Regions from separate parts of the Kitasatospora sp. NPDC088548 genome, predicted to be linked through region 2. Evidence: riboswitches for the same ligand, from Rfam matches in the RefSeq annotation. Region 2 holds a riboswitch; the other holds the start of a gene.
The links. A riboswitch is a leader RNA that binds a small molecule or an ion and turns the genes downstream of it on or off. The one in region 2 is predicted to bind glycine.
Positions count from the first base shown of each region.

Region 1: linked by a shared signal. The riboswitch ahead of gcvP (aminomethyl-transferring glycine dehydrogenase) and the one ahead of gcvT (glycine cleavage system aminomethyltransferase GcvT) in region 2 are both predicted to bind glycine.

Region 1 covers NZ_JBIVMI010000003.1:12,067-23,253, reverse strand. Annotated here, with positions in the region: gene ACIP82_RS05570 (MFS transporter) at 1-333, shown strand, start outside; gene ACIP82_RS05565 (HAD domain-containing protein) at 430-963, shown strand; gene ACIP82_RS05560 (CPBP family intramembrane glutamic endopeptidase) at 941-1,729, opposite strand; gene ACIP82_RS05555 (glutamate--cysteine ligase) at 1,806-3,311, opposite strand; gene ACIP82_RS05550 (hypothetical protein) at 3,686-4,258, shown strand; gene ACIP82_RS05545 (DUF5999 family protein) at 4,608-4,799, shown strand; gene gcvP (aminomethyl-transferring glycine dehydrogenase) at 4,879-7,779, opposite strand; glycine riboswitch at 8,018-8,121, opposite strand; gene ACIP82_RS05535 (PRC and DUF2382 domain-containing protein) at 8,345-9,574, shown strand; gene ACIP82_RS05530 (MFS transporter) at 9,717-11,187, shown strand, end outside.
Region 2 covers NZ_JBIVMI010000014.1:157,903-169,089, forward strand. Annotated here, with positions in the region: gene glyA (serine hydroxymethyltransferase) at 1-1,001, opposite strand, end outside; gene gcvH (glycine cleavage system protein GcvH) at 1,137-1,517, opposite strand; gene gcvT (glycine cleavage system aminomethyltransferase GcvT) at 1,678-2,799, opposite strand; glycine riboswitch at 3,028-3,133, opposite strand; gene ACIP82_RS19805 (enhanced serine sensitivity protein SseB) at 3,335-4,129, shown strand; gene ACIP82_RS19810 (enhanced serine sensitivity protein SseB C-terminal domain-containing protein) at 4,278-5,219, shown strand; gene ACIP82_RS19815 (ABC transporter permease) at 5,688-6,677, shown strand; gene ACIP82_RS19820 (ABC transporter substrate-binding protein) at 6,734-8,515, shown strand; gene ACIP82_RS19825 (ABC transporter permease) at 8,614-9,624, shown strand; gene ACIP82_RS19830 (ABC transporter ATP-binding protein) at 9,621-10,691, shown strand; gene ACIP82_RS19835 (ABC transporter ATP-binding protein) at 10,726-11,187, shown strand, end outside.

The DNA of each region.
Region 1 (11,187 bases), on a different contig from region 2:
GCCGTGATGTTCCTGTCCGGCGCCGGGGTCACCGTGTTCGGCGTCAACTGGATGATCGCCCTGCAGCAGGAGATCCCGGCCGAGATGTTCTCCCGGGTCTCCGCCTACGACCAGCTCGGCTCGCTCTCCCTGGCACCGGTCGGAACGGCCCTGGCCGGCCCGGCCGCCGACGCGCTCGGCCTCTCCGGCGCCCTCTGGGCCTGTGCGGTGCTCTGTCTGCTGCTCAGCGCCGTCGTCCTGCTGGAGCCGCAGGTCCGCCAACTCTCCCGGCGCGCCGCCCGGCCCGCCGAAGCCGCCGTGCCGACCGGTACGGAGGCCACCGCCGTCCGCTGAGCGCCCCACCTGACCCGTACGCCCCGCCGGTGGCAACCACCGGCGGGGCGTCCCGCGTCCGACCAGGAAACGACGGAGTCGAACCTGGGGCGCCCGATGCCGAAACCACTGCTCTTCCTGGACGTCGACGGTGTGCTCAACCCGGTCTGTCCCGGCCCGGAGAACGATTTCGACACGCACACCCTGCTCGGCTACAGCGTGCTGCTCTCGGCCCGGCACGGCGAGTGGCTGCGCGAACTGGCCGGCACCTACGAACTCGTCTGGGCGACCACGTGGGAGGAGAAAGCCAACATCCACATCGCCCCGGCGATCGGCCTGCCCCGCCTCCCGGTGGTCCGCTTCGCCGGCTACGTCCCGCAGCCCGGCGACCCGCGGGTGCCGCTGATGGACCTGTTCTCCGCCCACAAGTGGGCACCCCTGCTGCGGTACGCCGCGGGCCGTCCGTTCGCCTGGGTCGACGACGTCATCCCCGGCTGCCTGGTCCGCCGGGCGCTCTGGCGGCGCGACCGCGTCCTGCTGCCGATCGACCCCGGCCAGGGCCTCGAACGCCGGCACGTGGACCGGCTGCTCGCCCGCCCGCCGCGCACCCCGGCCGTCCCGTTCCCGGTCAGCCGGTCGGCAGCCAACTGACGTGCCCGGCCAGCAGCGCGTACCCGACGAAGGCCACCGTGTCGATCAGCGCGTGCGCCACCACCAGCGGCATCACCCGCCCCCACCGCCGGTACAGCAGGCAGAACACCGCGCCCATCACCATGTTGCCGATCAGCCCGCCGACCCCCTGGTACAGGTGGTACGAGCCCCGCAGCACCGAACTCGCCACCAGCGCGGCCGGCCAGGACCAGCCCAGCTGCCCGAGCCGGCGCAGCAGGTAGCCGAGGACGACCACCTCCTCCAGGATCGCGTTCTGCCAGGCGGAGGCGAGCAGCACCGGGATCCGCCACCAGACGTCGGGCAGCCCGGAGGGCGCCACCGTCAGGTTGTAGCCGGCCGCCTGGGAGGCCAGGTAGAGCGCGAGCCCCGAGCCGCCGATCGCGGCGGCGACGGCGGCGCCCCGGCCGAGGTCCTTCAGCTTCTGCCCGAGGTCGAAGCCGAGCACCCGCAGCGCGGCGCCCTCGCGCACCAGCAGATAGCCGACCAGTACGACCGGCATCAGGCCGCGTCCGATGTAGTACAGCTGCCAGGTGAGGTCCAGCCAGGGCCGGCCGGGGGCGCGCGAGCCGTTCAGGGTGGCGACCTGCTGGCCGAGCTTGAGCGGCTCGGTGAGCGAACCCGTGAAGCTGATCAGCGCGGCGATGCCGCTGGCCCCGAGCGAGAGCCCGAGGACGGTCAGCAGCTCCACGCCGAGCAGCCGGCGCGTGGGCGTCGCGGTCTCCGGTGCGGTCGGGACGGTGGTCACGGGGGGCTCCAGCGGGCGGGCGTCGCTCCGGCCGTCGGCCGACCGCCGGAGCGGTCATCCTGCCACAGGGCTGCTCCTAGCCCACCGGCCAGGTGTGCACCGGCTCGCCGCCGCGCATGTGCTCGATGTACCGCCGGGTCATCGCGGCGAGCGCGGCCGACCGGTCCATCCCGAACTGCTCGCGCAGCCGGTGGAAGGTCGCGCTCTGCCAGGAGGCTCCGTTGACGCGGCGCAGGCAGCGCTGCTCGATGATGCCGAGGTAGCGGTCCCGGTCGGCGGGCTCCACGCCCCACTCGTCCAGTCCCTGGTACGCCATCGGCAGCAGTTCGTTGAGCACCAGGTCCACGGCGGAGACGGTGGCCAGCCCGCCGGCCCGCCCGGCCCGGCCGCGCTGCGGCCACTGGAAGACGGCGTCGATGCCGTACCGGGCGGCCTGCTGGAAGTTCTCGTCCGCCCGGTCGAACGGCAGCCTGGTCCAGATCGGCTTCGGCTGTTCGGCCAGCACCCGGACCAGCCCGTAGTAGAAGGCCGCGTTGGCCAGGGTGTCGGCCACCGTCGGGCCGGCCGGCAGCGCCCGGTTCTCCACCCGCAGGTGCGGCACGCCGTCGCTGACGTCGTACACCGGGCGGTTCCAGCGGTAGATGGTGCCGTTGTGCAGGCGCATCTCGGCCAGCCTCGGGATCCCGCCGGAGGAGAGCACCTTGGCCGGGTCCTCGTCGTCGCAGATCGGCAGCAGCGCCGGGAAGTAGCGGAGGTTCTCCTCGAACAGGTCGTAGGCGGAGTCCACCCAGCGCTCGCCGAACCAGGTGATCGGGCGCACGCCCTGTGCCTTGAGCTCCGCCGTACGGGTGTCGCAGGCCTGCTGGAAGAGCACCGGCCTGGTCTCCCGCCACAGCTCCCGTCCGAACAGGAACGGCGAGTTGGCGCCGAGCGCGAGCTGCGGGCCGCAGAACGCCTGGGCGGCGTTCCAGACCGAGGAGAACCGCTCGGGGGTGACCTGCAGATGCAACTGCAGGGAGGTCGCGGCGGCCTCGGCCACCATGGTGATCGACTCCAGCTGGAGACGCTCGACGCCCTCGATGTCCAGGGTGATGTCCTCGCCCCGGGCCGCCACGATCTGGTCGCTGAGCAGGCTGTAGCGCTGGTTGTGGGACATCGCGTCCAGCCCGGTGTGGTCGTGCTCCAGGGTCGGGAGGATGCCCACCATCACGATCCGGGCCCCGGCCTCGGCGGCCCGCCGGTCGGCGTAGCGCAGCCCGGTGTCGATCTCCTCCCGCAGTTCCTCGAAGACGTGCCCGCAGAGCCGGTGCGGGGTGATGTTGACCTCGATGTTGAACTGGCCCAGCTCGGTCTGGAAGTCACTGGAGCCGATGGAGCTCAGCACCTGCGCGTTGCGCATCACCGGAAGACCCTGCTCGTCGGCCAGGTTGAGCTCGATCTCCAGGCCCACCACCGCTCGCGGGCGGTCGAAGCGCTCCTCGCGCAGCATCCGCCCCAGCGCGTCGAGACAGGACTGCAGCTTGCGGCGGTACTGCTGTCGGTCCGACAGGTCCGCCCGCGTCGCCACGACCTTCTCGCCCATGGTCCCCTCCTCCTGAGCCCACCCGGCCGACCGACCGTGCAAGCATCATGCCCGCCTGGAAGATCGATACCCGAGAGCTTCGAATGGCTTGCAATGCAAGGAAACTGATGGACTTTCAGCGCATCTGCCGACTTGCCCGGCGACACCGCCTGTGATAAACAGGTCACCCTGCGCACCTGTTCGAGTAGAATTCGCACTGCACTGCGCTCCGGCCGGTCTGCTACTGCTCCGAAGCCCTCGTCGACTGCAGCAGCCGCGCCGGCACCGCGATCATGCACAACCGGACACGGCCAGGTCCCGTCACCGATGACACACCGCGCCACGCCGGTATGCCGCACTCGCACGCCGATCTCGCACGGAGAGGCGACCTCGCCATGACTCTGCAGACCCCCCAGCCCCCGCCCAGTGCCCTGCGCGCGGTCCTCGCCGCGCTCGACTCGGAGACCGCGCTGCGCCAACCCGCCGCCGCAGCGCTGCTCCACCCGGCCGGCCCACTGCTCCCCGCACACCCGCTCGCGGTCTACGTCCTGGACGGGCCACGCCCCGAACTCCGCGCCGCCCGGCGAACGGGCTGGCGCTTCCTGATCAAGGACGGACCCGAGGTCGCCGCCGCGGCGGAGGTCGTACAGGGCGTGGAGGGCCACGCCTTCTCCCACTTCACCGCCGGGCCGTACCTGGACTCCACCGTCCGGGCCCTGCGCCAGGCCTGGCAGCTCGCCCAGTCCTCCCGGGCCCGGCAGCAGCCCAGACTGCTGACCTTCCCCGGCCAGTACGCGACGGCGCTGTGGCTGCACAGCCCGGACGCCGGCCCGGCCTCGGACCTGCTGATCCCGCTGGCACCGGCCCCGCTCGGGGTCACCGCGCACCGCGCCTATCCGGCCGGCGACCTGCTGGCGGCCCTGGCACGGACACCGCTCGCCGGGTCGCTGCTGCTCGGCTCGCCCTGAGGCCCCCCACGGCACCCCACCGCCATGCCCGCCCACCCGGGCGGGCCATCGGGCATGGCCTTCCCGGGCCAGCCGGACGATGGCCCGTCCGGGGGTGATTCACCCGCTACGCCACCTGAACGGGTGATCTCTGCCCGGGGGTTGTGGCGCGTGTCACGAAATCGCTGCGCGATCGTCCCCGGATGCCGACACTGGGAACCAGCGTGGAAGGACCCCCTGTCCTACCCACTTGAGCGCCGGCCCACACCTGGCCCGGCGCCGGACAGGATCCGGCTACCGCGGCGGCTCCCGATGGTCATCCGTCGGCCGCACCACGGGGTGGATCGCAGAGCGAAGCGAGGGTACGCGAATGTGCCAGCACCGTCCTGAGTGCCCGTCGGCCGAATCCGAGGACCGCGAGGCGGCCGTACCGGTGGCCTGCCACCCGGAGCAGGGCTGGAGCCTGCTCTGCAACGGCGTCCTGCTCTTCGAGGACACCGGCGAACTGCTGCCCGACGGCCGGGTGATCGCCCCGCGCCGCGCCGTCGCCCACGCCGCGTAGACGGCCGGGGCGACACAGGACGGGGCAGGGCCCCGGCGGAACGTTCCGCCGGGGCCCTGCCTGTGCCGTCCGGGCTACGTCAGGAGCCGTACTCGTCCAGCGGCGGGCAGGAGCAGACCAGGTTGCGGTCGCCGTACGCGCCGTCGATCCGGCTGACCGGCGGCCAGTACTTGTCCGCCGGGTTGACGCCGGCCGGGAAGACCGCCTCCTGCCGCGAGTAGCCGTGCGCCCAGTCGCCGGCCAGGGCGGCTGCGGTGTGCGGGGCGTTGCGCAGCGGGTTGTCCTCGGCCGCCCACGCGCCCGAGCCGACCTTCTCGATCTCGGCCCGGATCTCGATCATCGCGTCGCAGAACCGGTCGATCTCGTGCAGGTCCTCGGACTCGGTCGGCTCGATCATCAGGGTGCCGGCCACCGGGAACGACATCGTCGGCGCGTGGAACCCGTAGTCGATCAGGCGCTTGGCGATGTCGTCCACCGAGACGCCGGTCTCCTTGGTGAGCGGGCGCAGGTCGATGATGCACTCGTGCGCGACCAGGCCGCCGGGGCCGGTGTAGAGCACCGGGAAGTGCGGGGCCAGCCGCTTGGCGATGTAGTTGGCGTTCAGCACCGCGACCTGGGTGGCGTGCTTGAGCCCCTCGCCGCCCATCAGCCGGACGTACGCCCAGGAGATCGGCAGGATGGCGGCCGAGCCCCAGGGCGCGGCCGAGATCGGGCCGACGCCGGTGGCCGGGCCGGCCTCCGCCTGGAGCGGGTGGTTGGGCAGGTACGGCGCGAGGTGCCCGCGCACCGCGACCGGGCCGACGCCGGGGCCGCCGCCGCCGTGCGGGATGCAGAAGGTCTTGTGCAGGTTCAGGTGCGAGACGTCCGCGCCGAACTTGCCCGGCTTGGCGAGGCCGACCAGGGCGTTCAGGTTGGCACCGTCCACGTACACCTGGCCCCCGGCCTCGTGCACGGCCGCGCAGATGTCGGTGATCTGGGTCTCGTACACGCCGTGGGTGGACGGGTAGGTGACCATCAGCACGGCGAGGCTGTCGCGGTGCTTCTCGATCTTGACCTTGAGGTCCTCGACGTCCACGTCGCCGTCGACCAGGGTCTTGACCACGACCACGCGCATGCCGGCCATCACGGCGGAGGCCGCGTTGGTGCCGTGCGCGGAGGACGGGATCAGGCAGACGTCACGCTGGGTGTCGCCGTTGGCGTGGTGGTAGGCGCGGACGGCCAGCAGGCCGGCCAGCTCGCCCTGGGAGCCGGCGTTCGGCTGGATGGAGACGGCGTCGTAGCCGGTCACCTCGACCAGCTGCTGCTCCAGCTGACGGATCAGGGTGAGGAAGCCCTGCGCCTGGTCGATCGGCGCGAAGGGGTGCAGCTGGCCGAACTCGGGCCAGGTCACCGGCTCCATCTCGGTGGTCGCGTTGAGCTTCATGGTGCAGGAGCCCAGCGGGATCATGCCGCGGTCCAGCGCGTAGTCCCGGTCCGACAGGCGGCGCAGGTACCGCAGCAGCGCGGTCTCCGAGCGGTGGCTGTGGAAGACCGGGTGGGTCAGGTACTCGTCCTCGCGCAGCAGCGCGGCGGGCAGCGCGTCGGCGCCCTCCGCGACCTCGACGCCCTCGACGCCGAACGCGGCCCAGACGCCCGCCAGGTGCTCGCGGGTGGTGGTCTCGTCGGTGGAGACCGAGATCCGGTCCTCGCCGTCCTGGTAGACGTTGATGCCGTGCTCGCGGGCGGCCTCGGCGATCGCGGCGGCGCGGCCGGGGACGACGGCGGTGACGGTGTCGAAGAACTCGCCGTGCAGCAGTTCCACGCCGCCGGCCCGCAGGCCCTCGGCGAGGGCGGCGGCGTAGCGGTGGGTGCGCCGGGCGATGTCCGCCAGGCCGTCCGGGCCGTGGTAGACGGCGTACATCGAGGCCATCACGGCGAGCAGCACCTGGGCGGTGCAGATGTTGCTGGTCGCCTTCTCGCGGCGGATGTGCTGCTCACGGGTCTGCAGCGCCAGGCGGTAGGCGCGGTTGCCGTCGGCGTCGACGGAGACGCCGACCAGGCGGCCGGGCAGCGAACGGGCGTACTCGGCGCGCACCGAGAGGTAGCCGGCGTGCGGGCCGCCGAAGCCCATCGGCACCCCGAAGCGCTGCGAGGTGCCGCAGGCGATGTCGGCGCCGAGCGAGCCCGGGGACTTCAGCAGGGTGAGCGCCAGCAGGTCGGCGGCGACGGCGACGATCGCGCCGAGGCCGTGGGCCTGCTCGATGACGGGGGTGAGGTCGCGGACCACACCGGTGGCACCCGGGTACTGGAGCAGCACGCCGAAGACACCGCGCTCGACGATCTCGGCCGGGATGCCCGCGGAGAGGTCGGCGACGACGACCTCGACCCCGGTCGGCACGGCGCGGGTGTTGACCACCGCGAGGGTCTGCGGCAGGGTCTCGGCGTCGACCAGGAAGACACCGCCCTTGACCTTGGTGACGCGGCGGGCCAGCGCCATCGCCTCGGCGGCCGCGGTGCCCTCGTCGAGCAGCGAGGAGCCGGAGGTGGGCAGGCCGGTCAGGTCGGAGACCAGGGTCTGGAAGTTGATCAGCGCCTCCAGGCGGCCCTGCGAGATCTCCGGCTGGTACGGCGTGTAGGCGGTGTACCAGGCCGGGTTCTCCAGGACGTTGCGGAGGATCACCGGCGGGGTGAAGGTCCCGTAGTAGCCCAGGCCGATCATCGGCTGGAGCACCCGGTTGCGGCCGGCCAGCTCGCGCAGCTCCGCGAGCACCTGGGCCTCGCTGCGACCCGCGGGCAGGTCCAGACCGGTGATGGAGCGGATCGCCTCGGGCACGGCGGTGGCGGCGAGCTCGTCCAGCGAGCCGTAGCCGACCTGGGCCAGCATCTTCTCCTGCGCGGCGGCGTCGGGGCCGATGTGGCGGGTCTCGAAGGGGCTGGCCTGCTCAAGCTCGGTGAGGGTCGCGGCGCTGGTGGAGCGTCCGGCGTTCGGCTGGGCGTTCATGGTGGTCGAGGCCTCCTGGTCACGGACCGGCGGGGGTCCGCACGCCGGACGGCTCCGATCGCTGCGGACAGCGGCTCGGCCCGGGCGGACGAACCCGACAGGCCTCCCCCTCTGTCATCGGGACCTGAGAGCTTCACCCGCACGGTGCGCTGTGGGCGCACCGTCGGCTTGCACCGTCGGTGAGGGTGGTGGCCGCCGGCTCCCTCGCCGGCGGTCCTGCCCTGCTTTCCAGAGTGACCTATCCCACACGGTACGGATGCCTGAGAGATTCCGGGGAGGAGTTGCTCCTTCGGCGCCTCGACCAGCGGTTTTCGCGGTCGGGGACTCTCCCGAGCGGGCTCGGCGGTCGCGCCCAGGGTACCAGCGGGAAGCCCTCCGATCACGGGTACGTCAGGTCACTCGGCCACTTCACCCGTGACCCGTACAGCGGAGCACCCGGCCCGGACGGCTGCACCCGGCTCGCGTATGTCTGGTTCATGGCTTTTGGTGTGAAGTGGCGGAGGGAACGGGTGCTCAAACCGCCGGCCTACGGCGTTCCGCAGGAACAGCTGCACGGGAGGAAAGAGTGCAAACCGATATCGATCCCCGGGACCTCATCGGCCACAAGGCGGTGGACCGCAACGGAGACAAGATCGGCACGGTCGACGAGGTGTACCTCGACGACGCCACCGGCCAGCCGGAGTGGGCCGCCGTCCGGACCGGCATCTTCGGCCGGGACGCCTTCGTCCCGCTGACCACCAGCGAGTTCTCCGGCGACGAGCTGCGGGTGCCGTACGACAAGTCCCTGGTGAAGGAGTCACCGGACTTCGGCGTGGGCCAGCACCTCTCACCGGCCCAGGAACTCCAGCTCTACCGCTACTACGGACTCGACACCCCGGCGGACGACCGCTCCGGGCCCGACACCGACCAGCCGGCCGACCTGGACTTCGGCGCCGTCCCCCCGGCGGAGAAGGCCGCCGACGCGGCGGGGGCGGGCGCGGCCGCAGGCGTCGCGTCCACCGCCGCGGCTCCGGCCAAGCACCTCTCCTTCCACTCCGCAGACGCCGCGCCCCCCGCCGGGCCGCTCGCCTTCCACTCCGCCGACACCGCGCCCGCCAAGCACGCCACCACCCCGGCGGTCGACCTCGGCAAGCCGTCCGGACCCGCCCGGGAGACCGCCTCGGGAGCCGGCACCGCCACCGCGCCCGCCGCCGCGCCCCGGCCGCAGACCACGGAGCCCGACACTCCGGCCGTCGACGGCGCCCCAGTCGTCGACGGCGCCCCGGTCGACGCCGCACGGCCGGCCCCGCCCGCGCTCGGCAGCCCGGTGGAGCTCACCTGCCGCGAGGAACGGCTGGAGGTCACCACCGAGTGGCACGTCCTGGGCACCGCGAAGCTGCGCAAGTACGTCATCACCGAGGCGGTGGAGCACCGCGTCCCCGTGGTCCGCGAGCGGGTCCGGGTGGAGCGGACGCCCGTCAGCGAGGCCGAGCGCGCGCTCATCACCAACAAGGAGATCGCCGAGTCCGTCGAGGAGGTCACGCTGCGCGAGGAGCGCCCGGTGGTCCGCAAGTACCTGGCGCCCGTCGAGCGGGTCCGCCTGGTGGTCGAGCGGTACACCACCGAGGAGGTGATCCGCGACGAGCTGCGGCGCGAGCACATCGAGGTGCACGACGCCACCGCGCCCGCCCCGCCCCCCGCGACGGCGTCCGTCCACACGCCCGTACCCCCGGCGGCCCACACTCCGCACCCGGCCACAGCCGCCCGTGCGGTGGACGAACCGGCCCGCGAGGCTCCGGTCCGGCCGCTCATCTGAACCGGACATCAGCAGGACCCCGGGCCGCCGCGGCCCGGGGTCCTCGACTTTGCCAAAGCTTCACCAATCGATATTTGACACACTGAAGTATCCCCCTGCATGGTTACTTCAGTTCATTCACCATGTACAGGAGGAAGCAACCGTGAGTGAGGCACCACAGCCCACCACCACGAAGCCAAGCAGCGCCCGGGTCCTGCCGGCCCTCATCCTGGCGATGCTGTCGTTCAGCGTGGTGCAGACCGCGGTCGTTCCGATCCTGCCCTCGCTGGCCAAGGAGCTCGGCGTCTCGGGCTCCAGCATCACCTGGCTGATGACCGCCAACCTGCTCTCCGCCGCCGTGCTGACCCCCCTGCTGGGGCGCTTCGGCGACCTGCGCGGCCGCAAGCCGATGCTGCTGATCTCGCTGGCCGGCCTGGTGGCGGGGTCCGCACTCGCGGTCACCACCCACTCCTTCACCTGGCTGGTCGTCGCCCGCGTCCTCCAGGGCGCCGGCGGTGGCGTGCTGCCGCTGGCCATCAGCATCGTCCGTGACGAACTGCCCAAGCAGAAGGTCACCGGCGGCGTCGCGGCGATCAGCGCGTCGATGGGCGTCGGCAGCGGCCTCGGCCTGGTCGCCACCGGCCTGCTGCTGGAGCACTGGAGCTACAAGTCGATCTTCTGGATGGGCCTGGTCTTCGGTCTGCTCGCGGTCGCCCTGGTCGCCTTCCGGGTGCCCGCCGACCCGGTCACCGACAAGGACGGCGGCGCCGACCCGCTCGGTGCGATCACCCTGGCCGGCTGGCTCTCCGCCCTGCTGGTCGCGGTCAGCCAGGGCAACCACTGGGGCTGGACCTCCACCAAGACGCTCGGCCTGTTCGCCGTCGCCGCCGTGGTCGCCCTGATCTGGGGCGTCATCGAGGTCAAGGTCAAGCACCCGCTGGTCGACATGACGATGATGTCCCGCCCGGCCGTCGCCTTCACCAACCTGGCCGGCCTGCTGATCGGCTTCGGCATGTACGGCTCGTTCATGGTGATCAGCAACTTCGCCCAGACCCCTGAGAAGCTCGCCCACTACGGCTTCACCGCCACCGTGCTGCACGCCGGCATCATGCTGCTGCCCTCCGCGCTCGGCTCGATGGTCGCCGCCCCGCTCGGCGCCCTGCTGATCGCCCGCCGCGGCCCCCGCCTCCCGCTGGTCCTCGGTGGCGTCCTCGGCGCCGTCGCGATGGCCTACCTGGCCCTGCGGCACAGCCACGAGGCCGACATCTACACCGCCTCGGCGATCTTCGGTCTGGGCATCGGCCTCGCCTTCTCGGCGATGCCCGCCTACATCAACGGCGCCGTCCCGGTCGAGCAGAGCGGCATCGCCAACGGCATGAACGCCGTGCTGCGCACCGTCGGTGGCGCGATCGGCACCGCCGTGATGGCCGCCATCCTGACCGGCGACACCATGAAGCTGCCGATCCCGGTCTCGCTCCCCACCCTGGACGCCTACAAGCACGCGTTCTGGACCGCCGCCGCGGTCTGCGTGGTCGCCGGCGCCGTCCCCTTCCTGATCCGCAGCGTCAAGCCCGCCACCATCGTGGCCCAGGGCTCCGCGGCGAACCACGCCTCCAGCCCCGAGCTGGTGAAGA
Region 2 (11,187 bases):
TGGCCGTCGAGCGCGCTGTTGCGCAGGTCGACCAGGACCAGGTGCACGTCGGTGCCGCCGGACAGGACGGACGCGCCGGCCTCGGCGACATCGGCCTGGAGCAGGCGCTCGGCCAGGATCCGGGCGCCGTCCAGGGTGCGCTGCTGGCGCTCCTTGAACTCCTCCGAGGCGGCGACCTTGAACGCGACGGCCTTGCCGGCGATCACGTGCTCCAGCGGACCGCCCTGCTGGCCGGGGAAGACCGCGGAGTTGATCTTCTTGGCGAACTCGGCCTTGGAGAGGATGACGCCGCCGCGCGGGCCGCCCAGGGTCTTGTGGGTGGTGGTGGTGACCACGTCCGCGTACGGCACCGGGTTGGGGTGCAGGCCGGCGGCGACCAGACCGGCGAAGTGCGCCATGTCGACCATCAGCAGCGCGCCGACCTCGTCGGCGATCCGGCGGAAGGCGGCGAAGTCCAGCTGGCGCGGGTAGGCGGACCAGCCGGCGATGATCAGCTTGGGCTGGTGCTCCTTGGCGAGGCGCTCGACCTCGGCCATGTCGACCTGGCCGGTCTTCTCGTCGACGTGGTACGCGGCCACGTTGTAGAGCTTGCCGGAGAAGTTGATCTTCATGCCGTGGGTCAGGTGACCGCCGTGGGCCAGGCTCAGGCCCAGGATGGTGTCGCCCGGCTGGATCAGCGCGAACATCGCGGCGGCGTTGGCCTGCGCGCCGGAGTGCGGCTGGACGTTGGCGTGCTCGGCGCCGAACAGGGCCTTGATCCGGTCGATCGCGATCTGCTCGACGACGTCCACGTGCTCACAGCCGCCGTAGTAGCGGCGGCCGGGGTAGCCCTCGGCGTACTTGTTGGTGAGCACCGAGCCCTGGGCCTCCATGACCGCCACCGGGGCGAAGTTCTCGGAGGCGATCATTTCCAGGGTGGTCTGCTGGCGGTGCAGCTCGGCGTCGACCGCGGCGGCGATCTCCGGGTCGAGAGCGTGCAGGGACTGGTTGAGAACCGTCATGGTGTGGTCTTCCCGGGGAGGAGAGAAGGACGTGCCGCGCTTGGCGCGCCCTTGGGAGGGAGGCGGCGGGCGACGGGAGGGCGGGGACGGCCGGCCGCGGGGCGGCCGCCGCGCTGCGGCCGCCCCGGCGGACGATCAGGCCTCGGGGTTGGTGAGCGCGTCGTACTCGTCGGCGCTCAGCAGCTCGTCGGTGGCCTCGACGCGGACCTTGAACAGCCAGCCGCCTTCGAAGGGCTCGCTGTTGACGAGGGCGTTGTCGTCCAGGACGGCCTGGTTGACCTCGACGATCTCGCCGGTGACCGGCGAGTACAGGTCGCTGACCGACTTGGTGGACTCGAGCTCGCCACAGGTCTCACCCGCGGTCACGGTCTCGCCGACCTCGGGCAGCTGCACATAGACGATGTCGCCCAGGGCGTCGGCCGCGTGGGCGGTGATACCGACCGTGGAGACACCGTCAGCGGCGGCCGTCAGCCACTCGTGCTCCTTGGTGTACTGCAGGTGCTGGGGGTTGCTCATGGCGTCATTCTCCAGGATGGGAAGCGGGTACGACGAAGCGGTCCGGCGGGCGGACGGCATCGACGTGGATCTACGGGGGGAAAGCGGGCCTCGGCGGACGGGCCGGAGGCGGGCTCCGCCCCGCGCCGGGGAGCTGCCCGGCGCGGGACGGAGCGGGCCCTCAGCGGGCGCGCTTGTAGAACGGCAGCGCCACGACCTGCACCGGCTCGGGCCGGCCGCGGACGTCCACCGCGACGGTGGTGCCGGGCGCGGCGTGCGCCGCGTCCACGTAGGCGATCGCGATCGGCTTGCCCAGCGTGGGGGAGGGGGCGCCGGAGGTGATCCGGCCGATCGGCGTGCCGTCGGCGGAGACCACGGTGTAGTCGGCGCGCGGGACGCGCTTGCCCTCGGAGACCAGGCCGACCAGCACCCGCGGCGGGTGGGCCTCGGCCTCGGCGGCGGCCTTCTCCAGCGCCTTGCGGCCGATGAACGCGCCCTCGTTGGTGGTCTTGTCGAACCGGACAACCCGGCCCAGGCCGGCGTCGAACGGGGTCAGGTCGGTGGACAGCTCGTGCCCGTACAGCGGCATGCCCGCCTCCAGGCGCAGCGTGTCGCGGCAGGACAGGCCGCAGGGCACCAGGCCGCGGTCGGCGCCGGCCTCGGTCAGCGCCGTCCAGACGGGCTCGGCGTCGGCCGGGGCGCAGAAGATCTCGAAGCCGTCCTCGCCGGTGTAGCCGGTGCGGGCGAGCAGCACCTCGCGGCCGGCCACCCGGGCCGGGAGGATCGCGTAGTACTTCAGGCCGGGCAGGTCGGCGTCGGTGGTGTCGGCGAGGATCGCGGTGGACTCCGGGCCCTGGACGGCGATCAGGGAGTAGGTGTCGCGGTCGTCGGTGACGACGGCGTCGAAGCCCTTGGCGCGGGCGATCAGCTCGTCCAGCACCAGCTGGGCGTTGGAGGCGTTGGCGACGACCAGGAAGGCGTCCTCGCGCAGGCGGTAGACGATCAGGTCGTCCAGGATGCCGCCGTCCTCGGCGCAGATCATGGTGTAGCGGGCGCGCAGCACGCCCAGCGCGGAGACGAAGCCGACCAGCGCGTGGTCCAGCATCTCGCCGGCCTGCGGACCGGTGACGGTGATCTCGCCCATGTGGGAGAGGTCGAAGAGGCCGGCCCTGGTGCGGACGGCGAGGTGCTCCTCGCGCTCGCTGCCGTAGCGCAGCGGCATGTCCCAGCCGGCGAAGTCGGTCATGGTCGCGCCGAGGGCGCGGTGCAGCGCGTCGAGCGCGGTGAGGCGGAGGGACGACATGGCCTGGGACTCCTCGGTCTGGGCACTCAGGTGTGCGCACGCCGGACCGGTCCCGCTCGGGGCCGACCCTGCGCGCGGGCATGCGGCGGCTGGGTCTCCCCATCTGTCGTCGTACCTGAGAGCTTCACCGCACGCAGGCCCGCAGCTCTTTACAGCTAACAGGACAACATGGCGGCTTGCACCGTGGGTGGGCGCGTGGCAGAGCCGTGCGCCGCTTTCCAGATGTGCCTAACCCGTGCGGTAGGGGTGCCTGAGAGTTTCCGGGGAGGACTTGCTCCTTCGGCGCCGGCTGTGCCGCCTGACGGGGCACTCCGGGCTCTCCCGCGCGGGTTCGAGCGGCCTGTATGGAGTTAGGGGCCTCCGTCGGGAAAGCGCGGAGACGCGCACATCATGGCACGTCTGCGCCCCGGGCGGGAGAGGGGCCCCGGGCGGCCCGCTAGGCTGCTCGGCGTCGGCGGGCGCGCCGGCGGGCACGCCGGCGGGCACGGCGCGGCGCACGAGCACGGCACACGGACACAGGGCGGTACAGGGGCGCATGGGGTACCCGGCGGAGCAGCAGCAGGGGTGGGGCGGCCCGGAGACGGCGCCGCAGGGCGGCGGATGGCCGGCCAACGAGCTGGAGCAGGTGCTCACCGCCGCGCTCGGCGACCCGGGCGCGACCGCCCGGGTGATCGAGGTACTGGCCCGCAGCCAGGTGTGGATCCCGCTGCCGGCCGGGGCCGATCCGCAGGGCCAGTCGCTGAACCTGCCGACCGTCGAGCTGGCCGGCGACCCCTATGTGCCGGTCTTCTCCTCGCAGGAGGTGTTCCTGCGGCAGGCGCCGGGGATGGCCTTCGCGGTCGCGCCGGTCTGGGAGTTCGCCCGCGGGCTGCCGCTGGGCATCGGCATAGCGGTGAACCCGGAGGCGGCGGTCGGCATCCCGGTGCCGCCGGAGGGCGTGGCCGAGCTGCGGCGCGGGCCGCGCGAGGACCGCTGGGAGGCCCCGGACAGCCCGACCGGCGGCCGGGTGGCGCTGCGCGAGCCGGTGCCGGGCGAGGACCCGGAGGCCTTCCTGGCCGCCGCCCGGGCCGAACTCGCCGGCCTGCCCGGGGTGCTGACCGCCCGGCGGGCGCTGGCCAGCGTCGAGGGCGAGCCGACCGTGATGTTCATCGGGGTCCAGCTCGACCCGGCGGCCCCGGCCGAGCCGGCCACCGTGAACGAAGCACTGGGCCGGGCACTGGGAACCGCGCCGCTGCCCGGCGGCGTCCACCTCGTACTACTCGATCTCGTGGAGGATCCCGTGGTCGAGTGGTTGCTCAACCAGGTCCGGCCGTTCTACACACGGATGTGACGCGTTCCCTCCCCGCCCGGCGTCGGGCCGGAGGAGGGGACGAGGCAGACACGTCGGCGTGGCGGCGGTCGGTGGCGCGCCATAGGGTGCGTGCAGGCAGCCGCCGGGTCGGCGGGTGAGAGAAGAAGAGGCGCAGCGAGGTGGGCGCATGAGTGCGGGAGCGGTAGCGGGCGGTGCACCGGGGCCCTGGGGCCAGGCGCCCGCCGGGCGCCCCGGCGCGGATCCGGGTGCGCTGGAGCGAGCCCTGCGCGAGGTCGCGCCGGAGCGCTACGAGGCGTACGAGGCGCTGCTGCACGCCCTTGCCGCGGGCCAGGTCTGGATGCTGCTCTGGCACGGCACCCCCGGCAGCCCGGACGCCCAGTACGGGAACATGGAGATCAGCGGCCACGGCTACGCGCCGGCCGTCACCTCGCCCGAGCAGCTGGCGGCGTCCGGCTGGGCCCGGGCGCACGAGGTGATCTCCGGCCGGGAGATCGCCGCCTCGCTGTACCGCACCCGCTGGGGCCTCTGGCTGAATCCGCACGCCCCCGGCGGCGGTGTCGGGGTGCCCTGGGCGGACCTCCGGCGGATCGCGGCGGGGCTGGACCGGCTGCCGGCCGGGCCGCTGAAGCTGAGCGAACCGCAGGTGCCGGCCCAGCAGTTCTTCGCGCTGCTGGAGCGGCAGGCGGGCGAGGTGCGGGCGGTCAGGGCGCTGTGCCGGGCCTGGGTGCAGCCCGCCGTCGGTGAGCCGTACCTGGCCATCGGCCTTGATCTTTACGAGAGTTCGCCACCGACCGTGGAGGCCGTCCGGGCCCTGATGCAGCGGGCGATCGCGGTGGCCCCGGAGGGCCTGGCCGTCTCCACGGTGGCGATGGGGGACGAGTACGACCCGGTGGCGCTCTGGATGCGGGCCAACGCGCGGCCGTTCTTCGACCGTGAGGCGGCCGGCCGCGGGCGGCCGGCGACCGCGCCCTACCCGCCGGTGCCGCCACCGCCGTACACCTCGCAGACGGGGCCGGCGTACGGCGGTTACGGCACCCAGCCGCCCGGCCCTGGCTGGCCGGGGCAGCCGCCGCAGCAGCAGCCGTGGCCCGGCTATCCGGGGCGCTGACCGGGCGCGCCGGAGCCCCGCACCGTCGAAAACCAGTACGAGAAGCCGACTTGACGTGACGTCAGGTCGGCTTCCTGGTTTTTCCGGACGATTTTCCGGCCGGTGCCGTCACACATCTTGACATGCCTGTAACAGCTGTGTGAAGAGGGATATGCCGAGAATCCGGAGGTGCATGCGCACAGATCACAGTTGGGCATCTGTCGGTGGTCAGGGCTGGCGCAAGCCAGTTCAGATGGCAGAGAGTTCTGCGCAACGCACCGCGTGTACTTGGAGCCCCACAAAGGTGAACGCGCGCCGCGAACCGCTCGAACCGCGCGATGCCCATCCCGCGTGGCAGCAGCACCGAGTACCTCGTACCGCCGTGCACCACCCGAACCCTGCACCTCCGCACGTCCGCACCAGCCGTAGCGCCGAACCGGCGACCGGCACCCGTGGGCCGGCCACCGTCGGCGAGGGGACCAACTGACCATGACCGCACCCATCAAGACCGCCGGGAGCGAACCGGGGGCAGCCGCCGCCGCGAGCCCGGCCAAGAAGATCGAAGGCCGCTCGCTCGGCCGGATCGCCTGGACCCGCTTCAAGCGGGACAAGGCCGCCGTCGCCGGCGGTGTCGTGGTGATCCTGCTGATCCTGCTCGCCCTGCTGGCCAAGCCGATCGAGTCCGTCTTCGGACTGGACCCCGACGCCCTCAACCAGGACCTGCTGGACGCCAACCTCGGCGGCCTGCCGCTGGGCGACTGGGGCGGGATGAGCTGGGACCACCCGCTCGGGGTCGACCCGCTGCAGGGCCGTGACCTGCTCACCCGGGTCATCGAGGGCTCCTGGGTCTCCCTGCTCGTCGCCTTCGGGGCGACCCTGCTGTCCAACACCATCGGCGTGGTGCTCGGCGTGATGGCCGGCTACTACGGCGGCTGGGTGGACACCCTGATCAGCCGGGTGATGGACGTCTTCCTCGCCTTCCCGCTGCTGCTCTTCGCCATCGCGATCTCCGCCTCGCTCCAGGGCGGCGCCTTCGGCCTGCACGGGCTCCCGCTGCACATCGCCGTGCTGATCTTCGTGATCGGCTTCTTCAACTGGCCCTACATGGGCCGGATCGTGCGCGGCCAGACCCTCTCGCTGCGCGAACGGGAGTTCGTGTTCGCCGCCCGCAGTCTGGGCGCCCGGGGCCCGTTCATCCTGTTCAGGGAGCTGCTGCCCAACCTGGTCGGTCCGATCCTGGTCTACTCGACGCTGCTGATCCCGACCAACATCCTCTTCGAGGCGGGCCTCAGCTTCCTCGGCGTCGGCATCCAGGCCCCGCAGGCCTCCTGGGGCGGCATGCTCAACGACGCGATCAAGTACTACCAGGTGGACCCGCAGTACATGGTGGTCCCCGGTATGGCGATCTTCCTCACCGTGCTCGCCTTCAACCTGCTCGGCGACGGGCTGCGTGACGCCCTCGATCCCAAGAGCAACTGACTTCTCGTCAGGACCCTTCGATCCGCCACCACTTCCTCAAGGGGTTGATCCCACCCATGCGTAGGTCCCGTACCGTCGCGCTCACCGCCGCGGCCGCTGCCACGGTCCTGATCGTCACCGGCTGCTCGTCCGGCTCGTCCAAGAGCGACAGTTCCTCCTCCGCCCCCTCCTCCGCCGGTGTCGGCGACGGCGGTGCCTCCGGCGCGGCCACCAAGGGCATCGTCAACGCCTCGGACAAGAAGGGCGGCACCGTCACCTACGAGATGCGCGGTACGCCGGACTCCTTCGACCCGGGCAACACGTACTACGCGTACATCTACAACTTCTCGCGCCTGTACGGGCGTCCGCTGACCACCTTCGCGCCGGGCCCCGGCGACGAGGGCAACAAGCTGGTCCCGGACCTGGCCGAGTCCATGGGCACGCCCAGCGCGGACGGCCTGACCTGGACGTACAAGCTGCGGGCCGGCCTGAAGTACGAGGACGGCACCCCGATCAGCTCCAAGGACGTCAAGTACGCGGTGGAGCGCTCCAACTTCGCGGCGGAGGTGAACTCCAACGGCCCGACGTACTTCAAGGAGCTGCTGGTCGACAACCCGACGCCGTACGAGGGCCCGTACAAGGACAAGACCGGCGGGCTGAACTCGATCGAGACGCCGGACGACACCACCATCGTCTTCCACCTGAAGCACGCCTTCGCCGACTTCGACTACCTGGTCAGCGCCCCGCAGACGGTGCCGGTCCCGCAGGCCAAGGACACCGGCGCGGACTACGTGAAGCACGTGGTGGCCTCGGGCACCTACAAGTTCGAGTCCTACGAGGACGGCAAGCAGCTCACCCTGGTGCCCAACACCAACTGGGACCCGAGCACCGACCCGATCCGCAAGCAGCTCGCGGACAAGATCGTGGTCAGGATGAACATCGAGCAGTCCACCATCGACAAGGACCTGCTGGCCGGCAACGCCCAGGTGGACCTCGTCGGCGCCGGTGTCGACCCGCAGACCCAGGCGCAGATCCTGCGCGACCAGAAGCTCAAGGCCAGCACCGACAACGCCTTCGGCGGCCGCCTGGTCTACACCGCGATCAACACCAAGGTCGCGCCGTTCGACAACATCGAGTGCCGCAAGGCCGTCCAGTACGCGATCGACAAGGTCTCGGTGCAGACCGCCATGGGCGGCCCGATCCGCGGCTCGATCGCCAGCACCGTGCTCCCGCCGGACATCCCGGGCCACCAGGACTTCAACGTCTGGGAGACCAAGGACAACAAGGGCGACGAGGGCAAGGCCAAGGCGGCCCTCAAGGCCTGCGGCAAGCCGGACGGCTTCAGCACCGTGCTCACCGCCCGCACCGAGCGCGCCCCCGAGGTCGCCGCGGCCACCTCGATCCAGGCCGCGCTGAAGAAGGTCGGCATCAACGCCGAGATCCAGCAGTACCCGCAGGGCAAGTACTTCACCGACCACGCCGGTGTCCCGCAGTTCACCCAGGACAAGAACATCGGCCTGATGATGATGCAGTGGGGTGCCGACTGGCCGACCGGCTACGGCTTCCTGCAGCAGATCGTCGACGGCCGCTCGATCAAGGCCTCCGGCAACAGCAACCTGGCCCAGGAGAACAACGCCGACGTCAACAAGCTGCTGGACGAGGCCGCCGTCAACACCGACAAGGCGGCCCGCGAGAAGATCTACGGGGCGATCGACAAGAAGGTCATGGAGGACGCGGTCTACGTGCCGCTGACCTACTTCAAGGTCTTCCTGTACCGCCCGGACAGCGCCACCAACGTGGTGTCCACCTCGGCCTTCTCGGGTGAGTACGACTACCTGAACATCGGCACCAACAAGTAAGAGCCTGGCTCCACATCCCTGAAGGCAGGTGAAGGCAGCGGCGCCCGCCGCCGTCCGGAGGATCCCGGACGGCGGCGGGCCGCCGGAGCCGCCCAACTGTGTTTGCCTACATCATCCGCAGGACGTTCGCGGCCCTGGTGCTGCTGCTGGTGGTCAGCGCGGTCACCTTCGCGATCTTCTTCCTGCTCCCGCGCCTGGCCGGCGAGACGACCGACCAGCTGGCCGCGCAGTACATCGGGAAGAACCCGTCACCCGAGGCGATCGCGGCGATCAAGAAGAACCTCGGGTTCGACCAGCCGCTCTACACCCAGTACTGGCACTTCCTGAAGGCACTGGTCAGCGGCGCCGAGTACAAGTTCGGCCCGGACCCGGTCACCTGCCACGTGCCGTGCTTCGGCTACTCGTTCAAGAACCACCTGGAGGTCTGGCCCGAGCTGACCAAGCGCATCCCGATCACCCTCTCGCTGGCCAGCGGTGCCGCGGTGGTCTGGCTGGTCTCCGGTGTCGCCACCGGCGTGGTCTCCGCCCTCAAGCCGAAGTCGATCTTCGACCGGCTCTCCATGGGCGTCGCGCTGGCCGGCGTCTCGCTGCCGGTCTTCTTCACCGGCGCGCTGCTGCTCACGCTCTTCAGCTACGAGTGGCCGATCCTGGACAACCCGCACTACGTCAACTTCACCGACGACCCGCTGATGTGGGCCCGCAACCTGATCCTCCCGTGGATCTCGCTGGCCTTCCTCTACTCCGCGCTCTACGCCCGGCTCACCCGCGCCGGAATGCTGGAGACGATGAGCGAGGACTACATCCGCACCGCCCGGGCCAAGGGCCTGGCCGAGCGCAAGGTGGTCGTCCGGCACGGGCTGCGCTCCGCGCTCACCCCCGTCGTCACCATCTTCGGCATGGACCTCGGCCTGCTGCTCGGCGGTGCGCTGATCACCGAACAGGTCTTCTCGCTCCAGGGCGTCGGCCAGTTCGCGGTCTCCGCGATCACCGACAACGACCTGCCGAAGATCCTCGGCGTCACGCTGCTCGCCGCCTTCTTCATCGTGCTCTGCAACCTCGTGGTTGACCTCCTGTACGCCGCTGTCGACCCCCGGGTGAGGCTGTCGTGACCGACCTCCAGAAGACCGCTGCCCCGGCGGGGGAGGGCGCGGCGCGGGACGCCTTCCTCTCCGTGCGCGACCTGCGGATCCACTTCGACACCGACGACGGCCTGGTCCGCTCGGTCGACGGGGTCAGCTTCGACCTCCAGAAGGGCCGCACCCTCGGCATCGTCGGCGAGTCCGGCTCCGGCAAGTCCGTCACCTCGCTCGGCATCATGGGCCTGCACCGCACCAAGCGGGCCAGGATCGGCGGCGAGATCTGGCTGGACGGCGAGGAGCTGATCGCGGCCGGACCGGACCGGGTCCGCCAGCTGCGCGGCCGCCAGATGGCGATGATCTTCCAGGACCCGCTCACCGCGATGCACCCCTACTACACCGTCGGGGCGCAGATCGTCGAGGCCTACCGGGTGCACCACCCGCAGGCGACCAAGAAGCAGGCCCGCGCCCGCGCCGTCGAGATGCTCGACCGGGTCGGCATCCCGCAGCCCGACCGCCGGGTCGACGACTACCCGCACCAGTTCTCCGGCGGCATGCGCCAGCGCGCCATGATCGCCATGGCGCTGGTCAACGACCCCTCGCTGCTGATCGCCGACGAGCCCACCACCGCCCTGGACGTCACCGTCCAGGCGCAGATCCTGGACCTCATCCGCGACCTCCAGCAGGAGTTCGGCTCGGCCGTCATCATCATCACCCACGACCTCGGGGTGGTCGCCGAACTCGCCGACGACATCCTGGTCATGTACGGCGGCAAGTGCGTCGAGCGCGGACCCGCCGACACCCTCTTCGACGCGCCCGAACACCCCTACACCTGGGGCCTGCTGGGCTCGATGCCGCGACTCGACCGCGAGCTCCAGGACCGGCTCGTCCCGGTCAAGGGCACCCCGCCCAGCCTGATCAACGTGCCGTCCGGCTGCGCCTTCCACCCGCGCTGCCCGTACGCCGAACTGACCGGCGGGCGCTCGGCCGAGGAGATCCCGGTGCTGGCCGAGGCCACCCCCGGGCACTACGCGGCCTGCCACCTCGGGGCCGCCGACCGGCACCGCATCTTCGCCGAAGAGATCGCACCCCGGCTGTGAGCCCGGCCTCGTACCACCTTTCTGGAGACCACTGATGACGGACACTCAGACGGCGGGGATCCCTGCGCCGACACCCGCCCCCGACCGCGAGCCGCTGCTCCGGGTGGCCGGTCTGACCCGGCATTTCCCCATCCACGGCGGGCTGTTGCGGCGCCGGACCGATGCGGTGCGGGCCGTCGACGGCATCGACTTCACGGTCAACGCGGGCGAGACCCTGGGCGTCGTCGGCGAGTCCGGCTGCGGCAAGTCGACCATGGGCCGGCTGGTCACCCGGCTCGACGAACCGACCGGCGGAACGATCGAGTTCGAGGGCACCGACATCACCCACCTGGGCGCCGGTGCGATGCGTCCGCTGCGCCGCGACATCCAGATGATCTTCCAGGACCCGTACTCCTCGCTGAACCCCCGGCACACCGTCGGCACCATCGTCGGCGCGCCGTTCCGGCTGCAGAAGGTGCAGACCGAACACGGGGTGAAGCGGGCCGTCCAGGACCTG